DNA from 4 places in the Staphylococcus sp. acrmy genome. Region 1 is predicted to be linked to each of the others. Evidence: riboswitches for the same ligand, from Rfam matches in the RefSeq annotation. Region 1 holds a riboswitch; each other region holds the start of a gene.
The links. A riboswitch is a leader RNA that binds a small molecule or an ion and turns the genes downstream of it on or off. The one in region 1 is predicted to bind thiamine pyrophosphate.
Positions count from the first base shown of each region.

Region 2: another riboswitch for thiamine pyrophosphate. It lies ahead of FH144_RS01360 (ABC transporter substrate-binding protein); the one in region 1 lies ahead of FH144_RS02880 (ECF transporter S component).
Region 3: another riboswitch for thiamine pyrophosphate. It lies ahead of thiC (phosphomethylpyrimidine synthase ThiC); the one in region 1 lies ahead of FH144_RS02880 (ECF transporter S component).
Region 4: another riboswitch for thiamine pyrophosphate. It lies ahead of tenA (thiaminase II); the one in region 1 lies ahead of FH144_RS02880 (ECF transporter S component).

Region 1 covers NZ_JALCVE010000002.1:229,429-231,640, forward strand. The annotation lists gene auxA (lipoteichoic acid stability factor AuxA) at 1-397, opposite strand, end outside; gene graF (glycopeptide resistance-associated protein GraF) at 548-682, shown strand; TPP riboswitch at 855-954, shown strand; gene FH144_RS02880 (ECF transporter S component) at 1,039-1,614, shown strand; gene FH144_RS02885 (ABC transporter ATP-binding protein) at 1,627-2,212, shown strand, end outside.
Region 2 covers NZ_JALCVE010000001.1:276,271-278,482, reverse strand. The annotation lists gene FH144_RS01360 (ABC transporter substrate-binding protein) at 376-1,284, opposite strand; TPP riboswitch at 1,342-1,444, opposite strand.
Region 3 covers NZ_JALCVE010000001.1:85,632-87,843, reverse strand. The annotation lists partial or broken gene FH144_RS00420 (HAD family hydrolase) at 51-693, shown strand; TPP riboswitch at 892-994, shown strand; partial or broken gene thiC (phosphomethylpyrimidine synthase ThiC) at 1,180-2,212, shown strand, end outside.
Region 4 covers NZ_JALCVE010000011.1:23,781-25,992, forward strand. The annotation lists gene thiD (bifunctional hydroxymethylpyrimidine kinase/phosphomethylpyrimidine kinase) at 1-211, opposite strand, end outside; gene tenA (thiaminase II) at 204-893, opposite strand; TPP riboswitch at 969-1,070, opposite strand; gene FH144_RS10415 (transglycosylase family protein) at 1,171-1,920, opposite strand.

The sequences.
Region 1 (2,212 bases):
TCACTGCCCAAAAGCCATATACTTGAGTCATTAAGGTAATTGTAATAAGGAAGTATAAAACACCAATAATTAAAAAGAATATTGAGATGTCGTAATCATATTTAGTAGTACGGTATAATGTATAACCAATAAACATTACAATAATACCAAATAAAATAATTATGACTGCACTTATAATAGGAAAGTTGCCTATGAATCTACTCATCACTCTAATAATTTCACTGAAGAATGCATTAAGGAAGTCCCATAAATTATGAATTTTTAATTCAGCTTTATTTTTATCCTTTAATTCATTGATTAAAGGTAAATTAACTAAAATAATGAGACCCGTGAAGAGTGAAACGAGACCGATAAGATAACTATAAATTATCTCGGTGTGTTTCTTAAGAAAAGACATACTGTTCACCTCAAAATTCATTATATATGAAGTTGTTACTCTTGTCTTTATTAAAGAATAAAATACAACTTGAGACCTATAAAAGTTTATCTTTATTTCTAATGGGTAGACTATAACTGTAATAATTATTCGTATAAGGAGTGTTGCATTATGACAAACGAAGATGCTAAAAAATTATCAGCTGAAAAAGCTAAAGAAGTAGAAGAAAAATTAAAAGACCAAAACGAAGAAAAAACTAATGACACTGAACAAACTAAAAAAGATGTTCAAGACACTTTAGACTAATTTAGACATATAAGTATGGTGGCTACCAATCCCCTAACGTGGATTGGTAGTTTTTTTTATGTTCTAAAATAAATAAATATAAAATCTATAAATTCCTATCAGTTTTAACCAAAATCCCTGAATGACCTTGACATTAATTAGGAAAAGTCATACATTTAAACTAAATTAAATAACAACGCACTAGGGGTGTGTATGCTGAGATGAGGTGTAGCCTCAAACCCTTCGAACCTGAACTAGCTAAGACTAGCGTAGGAAAGTGTTGCTAACATAAATAATTTCAACTTTTATATAAAGTATTTTATTTGAGACGCACAACTTTCTACGGAGGGTTGTGCGTTTTTTTAGGAGGAAACTTTATGTCAAAAGGTTTAAAGCTTTCAGAAATATTAGTAACTGTACTGATTGCTGTAGTATTTGCAATTATTTATAACTTATGGTGGTTTGCATACAACGTAGCACAAGTTGCAGGTCTTCATATTGAGCAACTCACATACGGCGTTTGGTTTATGGCTGCTATCGTCGCATATTTAATTATTCCTAAACCAGGTATCGCCTTAATTGCAGAATTTGCTGCTGGTGCTGGTGAAACTATTGTTATGGGTAAATTTGATATTCCAACGATTATTTATGCCATTTTACAAGGTTTAGCATGTGAAATCATTTTCGCTATTTTTAAATATAAATCAAGATCTTTAATGGTAGCGGCATTAGCTGGTTTAACTACAGCGCTTATTTCATTCCCAGTAGATTATTTCTACGGTTATTTAAATGAAGTAGCAGGTTGGAACTTACTATTATTCATTGTTTTCCGTGCGATTAGCGGTATCGTAGTTGCCGGATTACTATCTTATTATATTGTCAAAGCGTTGGATCAAACTGGCGTAACCAAACTATTCCGTCCAGCTTCTCAAAAAGACTACGACAACCTATAAGGGGAAATCATTGTGTTAAAAGCAAAAAATTTACGTCTTAAATATCCAAATGGCGAAAGAAAAATTTTCGATAATTTAAATATTGAAATTAAAGATAAAGAAAAAGTGCTTTTACTAGGTCCTTCTGGATCTGGTAAAAGCACATTGCTTAATGTGCTAAGTGGTATTGTTCCTAATTTAATAGAACTACCTATGAAATATGATGAATTAGAAATTAATCAACAATCAGGGGTTATCTTTCAAGATCCAGATACTCAATTTTGTATGCCGAAAGTTTATGAAGAATTAGCTTTCGTTTTAGAAAATAAGAAAGTCCCACGTAGTGAAATGGACGAACAAATTCAACAAGCCCTTGCTTCTGTGAATTTAAATGTAACTGACACTACATATGTTAACCACTTGAGTGGCGGGATGAAACAGAAATTAGCTATTGTGGAAACTATTTTACAAGAAGCTGATACGCTCTTCCTAGACGAACCTACGGCAATGTTAGATGTAGACGCTACGGCGGATTTGTGGAAACGATTAATTCATTTATGGACGGATCAAACAGTGCTTATCGTTGAACATAAAGTTGAACATATATGGCAACACGTTG
Region 2 (2,212 bases), on a different contig from region 1:
AATCATTTCTTACTTATGTAGGAGGTGATTATTACTGTTTATTTGCATATTTAATATAAACTTTGAAGTTTTTATTACTTTAAATGTATTTTTATCTTTAGCAATGACTATATTTTTTGGAAAACTCAATAAAAAATAACCCTTTATTATTGGCAGTAATAAAAGGGTTAAATAAACTAGTAAGAAAAATAGAGATTTCATACTCTATATTCTAGCTATGGTGTATGATTCCAACTTGTAATTTACAAGTTGGTTTTTTTATTTATAATGCTAATTTAATACTAGGTTAAGTTTCAATGTCTGTCAAACTCAAAAAGTAATATTTAACTTATAAAATTATTTTATTCAATATAATATTAACATAATCATCACATATCAATCGTGTCTACTAAATAACAAACGGTTTGTAAAATAATCTTTTGGGTTGATAGTTTGTTGAATTTTTCCGGTTTCTTTTAGCCACAATTGTAGGTCGTTGTAGAAATCGTCGCTTATTGATAAATCATTTGTGAAGCATTTTGTTGTGGCTTCGATGGTATCTTTATTTAATTGGTTATTTATATCTGTTTGTGTGTATTGGGCATAGATGTTAATTGCGTCTTCAAGGTTTGTATTGATGTACTGAATTGCTTTTTGAATGACTTTGATAAATCGTTTGATTTTAGTACTTTCTGTATCTAATTTATTAGGCGTAGTAATAAAAATTAATTGGCAAAAGTCTGGTACGTTGTAATCTTTTAAAGCGAAATAATCTACGTTAAGGCCTTTACTTCTTGCTTCTAATATTTCAAAATTTTCAAAGATAAGTGTAGCAGCATCGGCTTTATCATTTAGTAAAGCGTCGGTGTGATAAAAGCTATTGTTAACTGGCGTAATATCACCGTCTTTATACTCTACGCCATCAGCTTCAATCATCGTTTTGGCGATAGCAATGCCACCTAAACCAGGTGCACCAGGATATTGGAGACGTTTGCCAACTAAATCTTTAGGTGTTGTAATGCCTTTATCTTTGTTGTACATTACGCCACCATTCGTATGTAAGTATCTAGCGAATCCTACTACATTTTGGTTGCTTGCTTTATCTTCTACTAAATGGATAGGTTCAGTAATGGCGATATCCATTGAACCATTTTCAATTTCTTCTAATGCATCAAAATGTTTTTCAGGTTCTATCATTTCAATCTCTAAGTCGTGTTCTTTAAACCAACCTTTTTCAATACCTAAAATTAATGGTAAATGATCAGGATTTAAAAACCATTCTAAACCGACTACTAATTTTTCCATAAAAAAATTCCTCCAATAAACAGTTTTCCGTAAAAAAGTGAATGTTGAAAGAAATGCATAAATATATTTTCACTTTCCTACGTTGGTACTAACCAACAGGTTCAAGGGTTGAAAGGTTTACTTTCTCTCAGCAATTAATATTGCCCCCCTAGTGACTTGTTTTACCTATTTATAACATAGCATAGATGAAACTGATATAGAAATTAAAGTTAAAAAGTATTAAAACAATAGCAATAACATTATTGGAAATAGAATGGCTAGATTAAAGAGATTTATAAAGAAACTGACTAAGAGCGTATTATTTTTGGCTGGAAAATAAATGATAAGTGAGCAGACTAATAGAATAAAACTAGCAATGAGAAAGTACACGCAAATGTCGAGACCAACTTGAGATAGGTTATGTAAGTTATAAAGTACGAGCGTTATTGCTATTAAATAGTTGAGCAAATTTAGTCCATATATTAGTAGCTTCATGATTCATCACCACTCCAATAATTAGTTATCGAACTCTCTTTTATCTTATCATGTATGTTTGTTGTAAATTTATTTGAAAAGTTAATAATTGAGACAAGCGATTGTACTATTTTCCCAAATAAAAAATACACTTATAGCATTGGGAGGACTATAAGTGTATTGGCCATAAAGCCTTTTTTGGGAATATACAAATGTTTGGGTTTTAATAAAATGTATGACAGGGTTACATTTTATTGTATGGAATGTTGGTGATTGATAAATGTACTCTAAATTTAAGGAAGTCTAAGTCTAGTACAAACTAATTTGAAAAAGAAAAGAGTATATATTCTCCGGCACATTATAAATAATGCCAAGTTATCCCAAATAGATACTTAATTTATGTATCTAGCTTGTTTTACCCGTTTGTTTTGTTTTAAAACTGTTTTTAACAATAAAATGTATAAATTTAATATCT
Region 3 (2,212 bases), on a different contig from region 1:
CTTGTTAAACTTGAGACAAACTAATTAATATTTAGAAAAGAGGAGAAAAGTTGTTTAAAAATATAATTTTTGATTTTGACGGTACTATTGCTAATTCAAAAAAATGTAGTCTCATCGCAACTAAGAAAGCTTTTGGAGAGTATGGTCTAGAAAGAACCTAGTGATGAACAAATTGAATATTATATGGGTATACCTATTGAAAAATCATTTAATTTAATGAGTTCAGTAGATTTAAACGAAAAAGAACTTAAGCAACTCATAAGATTATTTAGAGAAAATTATAAAGAAGTTGAAGAAGCACATTTAAATAGTTATGATGGCATGTTAAATCAACTCGAGACACTTCATAAAAAGGCTAAATTATTCGTGGTTTCTAGTAAAAAAACTGAAGTACTAAAGAGAAATTTAAAGATATTAAAGGTCGATCATTTATTCTTGGAAATCATACGGTCAGATAAAGTAAAAAATTATAAACCATCACCTGATGGTATTCTTTATATTTTAAATAAATATAACTTAAACAAAACTGAAACTATATATATCGGAGATGCTATATTTGATATTCAAATGGCAAAAAATGCAGGAGTCTCTTCATGTGCTGTAACATGGGGAAGTCATAGTGAAGAAAATTTAAAATTAGAAAATCCTGATTTCATTATTAATAGTGTAAAACAAACGAATTTTGAGAGATAAGATAGGTCGGCTAATAAATTGTAAATGTAATTAGATTTTTAATGGTGTTTCTGATTTAATTATTTATTCTCTACGTACTAAGTAATCATTTCCTCCATCTAAATTCCACTCCTAATATAGTGAATTAAATCTTAATTTGTAACTTTTTATCTTAATTGATATACTAAAGCCATAATTGAATATCATCGGATATCAATTAATATTTGCTAGGGGTGCTTTTAAGTGCTGAGAGAGGAATATTTCTCAACCCTTTGGACTTGAACTAGATAATACTAGCGTAGGGAAGCAAATGGATAAAGTAAATTTAAAATAAAATATATTCAATACATATAAAAAGACAGGATACGATTATGGTTGTCTCTATCAACCATCATTTTATTCTGTTTAATAATGTATTTTATTATTAATGATCGCTTTTTTCTAACAAATATATTCCTTTTTTGTGTGCTTAAAATTCTCTTAGCGTCATGATTATAGGAGGATTTTATGAAACAAGAAAACATTGAATTGAAAAAAGGTTTTCCAGCAAGTGAACGTGTATTTAAGCAAGGTGTAGATGAAGATATTCAGGTGCCATTTAGAAAGATTGAGTTATCTGATACACTATTCGACAATGAAAAGCGCCACAATGACCCTTTGTATGTATACGACACAGCAGGCCCTTACCATGAAGATGATTATAAAGTAGACATTTTCAAAGGTATTCCAAAAACCCGTCATCATTGGATAGAGGAGCGAAACGATACTGAGACTTATATTGGACGTCGTATACAATCTATTGATAATGGTTTTAAAAAAGAGGGGCATAAAAATCTTGTTGAACAATCTTTTGACTACCAACCGCGAAAAGCAAGTAAAGCCCATGCCATTACACAAATGTACTATGCTAAAAAAGGCATAATTACTAAAGAAATGAAATATGTGGCATGCCGAGAAGACGTGGACCCAGAATTTGTCCGTGAAGAAATTGCTAGAGGACGCGCCATTATTCCTAACAATGTAAATCACCCTGAATCTGAGCCAATGATTATTGGTAAGAATTTCCAAGTTAAAATTAATGCTAATATTGGTAACTCTATTGTCTCATCATCTATTGAAGTTGAAATAGAAAAGCTTGTATGGGCTATCCATTGGGGCGCAGATACAATCATGGATTTATCGACAGGCAAGAATATTCACTCTACTCGAGAATATTTATTGCGTAATTCTCCAGTGCCAGTGGGTACCGTGCCTATCTATCAAGCTTTGGAAAAGGTTGGTGGTGTAGCAGAGGATCTCACTTGGGAAATTTATCGAGATACGCTTATCGAACAAGCGGAACAAGGCGTTGATTATTTCACAATTCATGCGGGTGTGCGTCTACATCATGTACCACTTACTGTAGACCGCCTCACTGGCATTGTTTCTCGAGGCGGCTCAATTATGGCGCAATGGTGTTTAGCACATCACGAAGAAAGCTTTTTATACGAACATTTTGATGATATTTGTGAGATATTAGCGCAATATGATATTGCTGTCT
Region 4 (2,212 bases), on a different contig from region 1:
CATCAAAGACGCTTTCAAGTTGTTCTTTTACCCAGCTCGTTTCAAGGTTGTGAATATGTTGTACGCCTTTTGTATTTTGAGCCACTATACTCGTAATAGCTGCCATTCCATACACACCACACGCGTGGAATGATTTTAAATCCGCCATTACTCCTGCTCCACCTGTAGGGTCTGTTCCAGCAATAGTTAAAGCAATCTTAGGTTTATTCATGGTTAGCGCCTCCAAAGTTCCATTGTTCATCTATATATGCCATATTAAAGAAGTTACGTTCGTGTATTGTACTTTGTAAGAAACTTTCTTTAATATCTGCTTTTTCTTGTTCTGTACAATTTTCAGTTAGTTCATCTAATAAGCGATCAAACACTTCTATAAGTGGACGCATCTCAGTACTATAAAAATCAAACCACTTAGCTGTGATTGAATCTCTATTTAAATTGTCATCTTCTAATGCCATTTTAGCCACAACTTCATATACGTATGGACACGGAGCCATAGCTGCGATGGTATACGCTGCATTTTCATGCGCATAAGCGTGATAATACATATGCTTAATATAATGGTCGCCACTTGGAGGCCAAACTTTTTCTTTAACGATTTCTTCATAAGGTTCATTAATATAGTCAGCTAAAATTTCATGCGCTTCTACTTCACCATCAAGCATAAATTCGATTTGTTCAACTAAGAATTTAACGTCTTTCATAGTTGGTGCTTTAGGTATTAAAAGTGCATATAAGTTAGTAAACTCTTTTAAATATGAAGCATCAGCACGTAGATATTGACGTACCGCTTGCTTTGATAGACTACCTTTTAATAAATCTTGAATAAACCCATCATTATAAATCTTCTCAATAATAGGTTGTGAAGCTTCTTTTAATTCAGTTGAAAAAGTCATTTCATTTCCTCCTTAAAAATAAAAAGCTACATTTCAACGTAGAAATGTAGCTTTCATTCTTAGAACATGAATGAAACGTTCACATCACTACTTTCCTACGTTGGTACTAACCAAGTCAGGTTATAAGGGTCCGAATCATTCATCTCAGCCATCAATAAGGCTCCCCTAGTAGCTTTTATTATTTCTTTCACCATATCAAATTGGTAATTAATTAGCAAATAAAAAAGCCAAGACACCTTTAAAAGATGCCTTAGCTAAAATATATTATATATTTAAATTATGCAGTTACCCATTGAGATGCGCCAGCAGTGTTGTATAATTTAACAGCTGCAGCATCTTGAACGTGTTCAGGAGCTTGTGTTGGAGATACACCTTTATATTCAGCAGGTGCTACTGAGTCCCAAGTAGATTGTAAGAATTGATACTTACCTGCTGCACCTGAACTTGGGTTAACAGCTTTGATGTCGCCGCCTGATTCACGTTGAGCAATTTGTTGTAAATGGCTATTAACATTTACTGATGAACCACTTGAAGCTTCGCTACTTGATTGACTAGATTGACTAGTGCTTGAAGTAGCTTGTTGTGGTTGTTGAGTTTGCTCAGTTTGTGGTGCTTGTTGTGTTTGTGTTGGTTGTGTTGTATTTGATTGTTGTTGGTTACTAGTTTGTTGTGGTGCTTCTTGATTGTAAGAAGATGTGTCTTGTGTGCTAGCTTGTTGTCCAGTTGCTTGAGTTGATGTTTGTTGTTGAGCAGTGTTATCTACTGTTGCACCATTAGATGGATGATATTCCCATTGGAAATAAGTGCCATCTGACCAGAAATGATAAGATTTACCATTTAAGTTGAATTGATAATCATAAGCGCCCTCTTGAATAGGACCTTGGTTTAATGATTGATCATTTGATTCTGCTAATTGTGCTAACTCTGCCTTGTTAATTTGAGATTCACTCGCATCAGCTTGACCTGCATTACCAGCTACTACTCCTAAGCCTACTGCTAATGATGAAGCAATAATAGTCTTTTTCATAGTATAAAAATCCTCCTACGTAATTTGTTCATAAATTATTTTACAAGTTACACTTTAACATCCATAAAAGCAGTGTAGGTTACAGTGAAATAAAAAAAGGAAGGTCTTTTTTACATACAAATTACATTGAATAATGGTACAAATTAATTAAATTTAGTAATTTAAAACTTCCATGACAGTGTTTAAGATATTATCTTATACTTTTGTTATGTAATACGATTGAAATCTTTCAGATAATTAAACCCAAAAATTAGGAACCTCCCTTACTTTGTTGGGAAGAAATAAGAGAGGT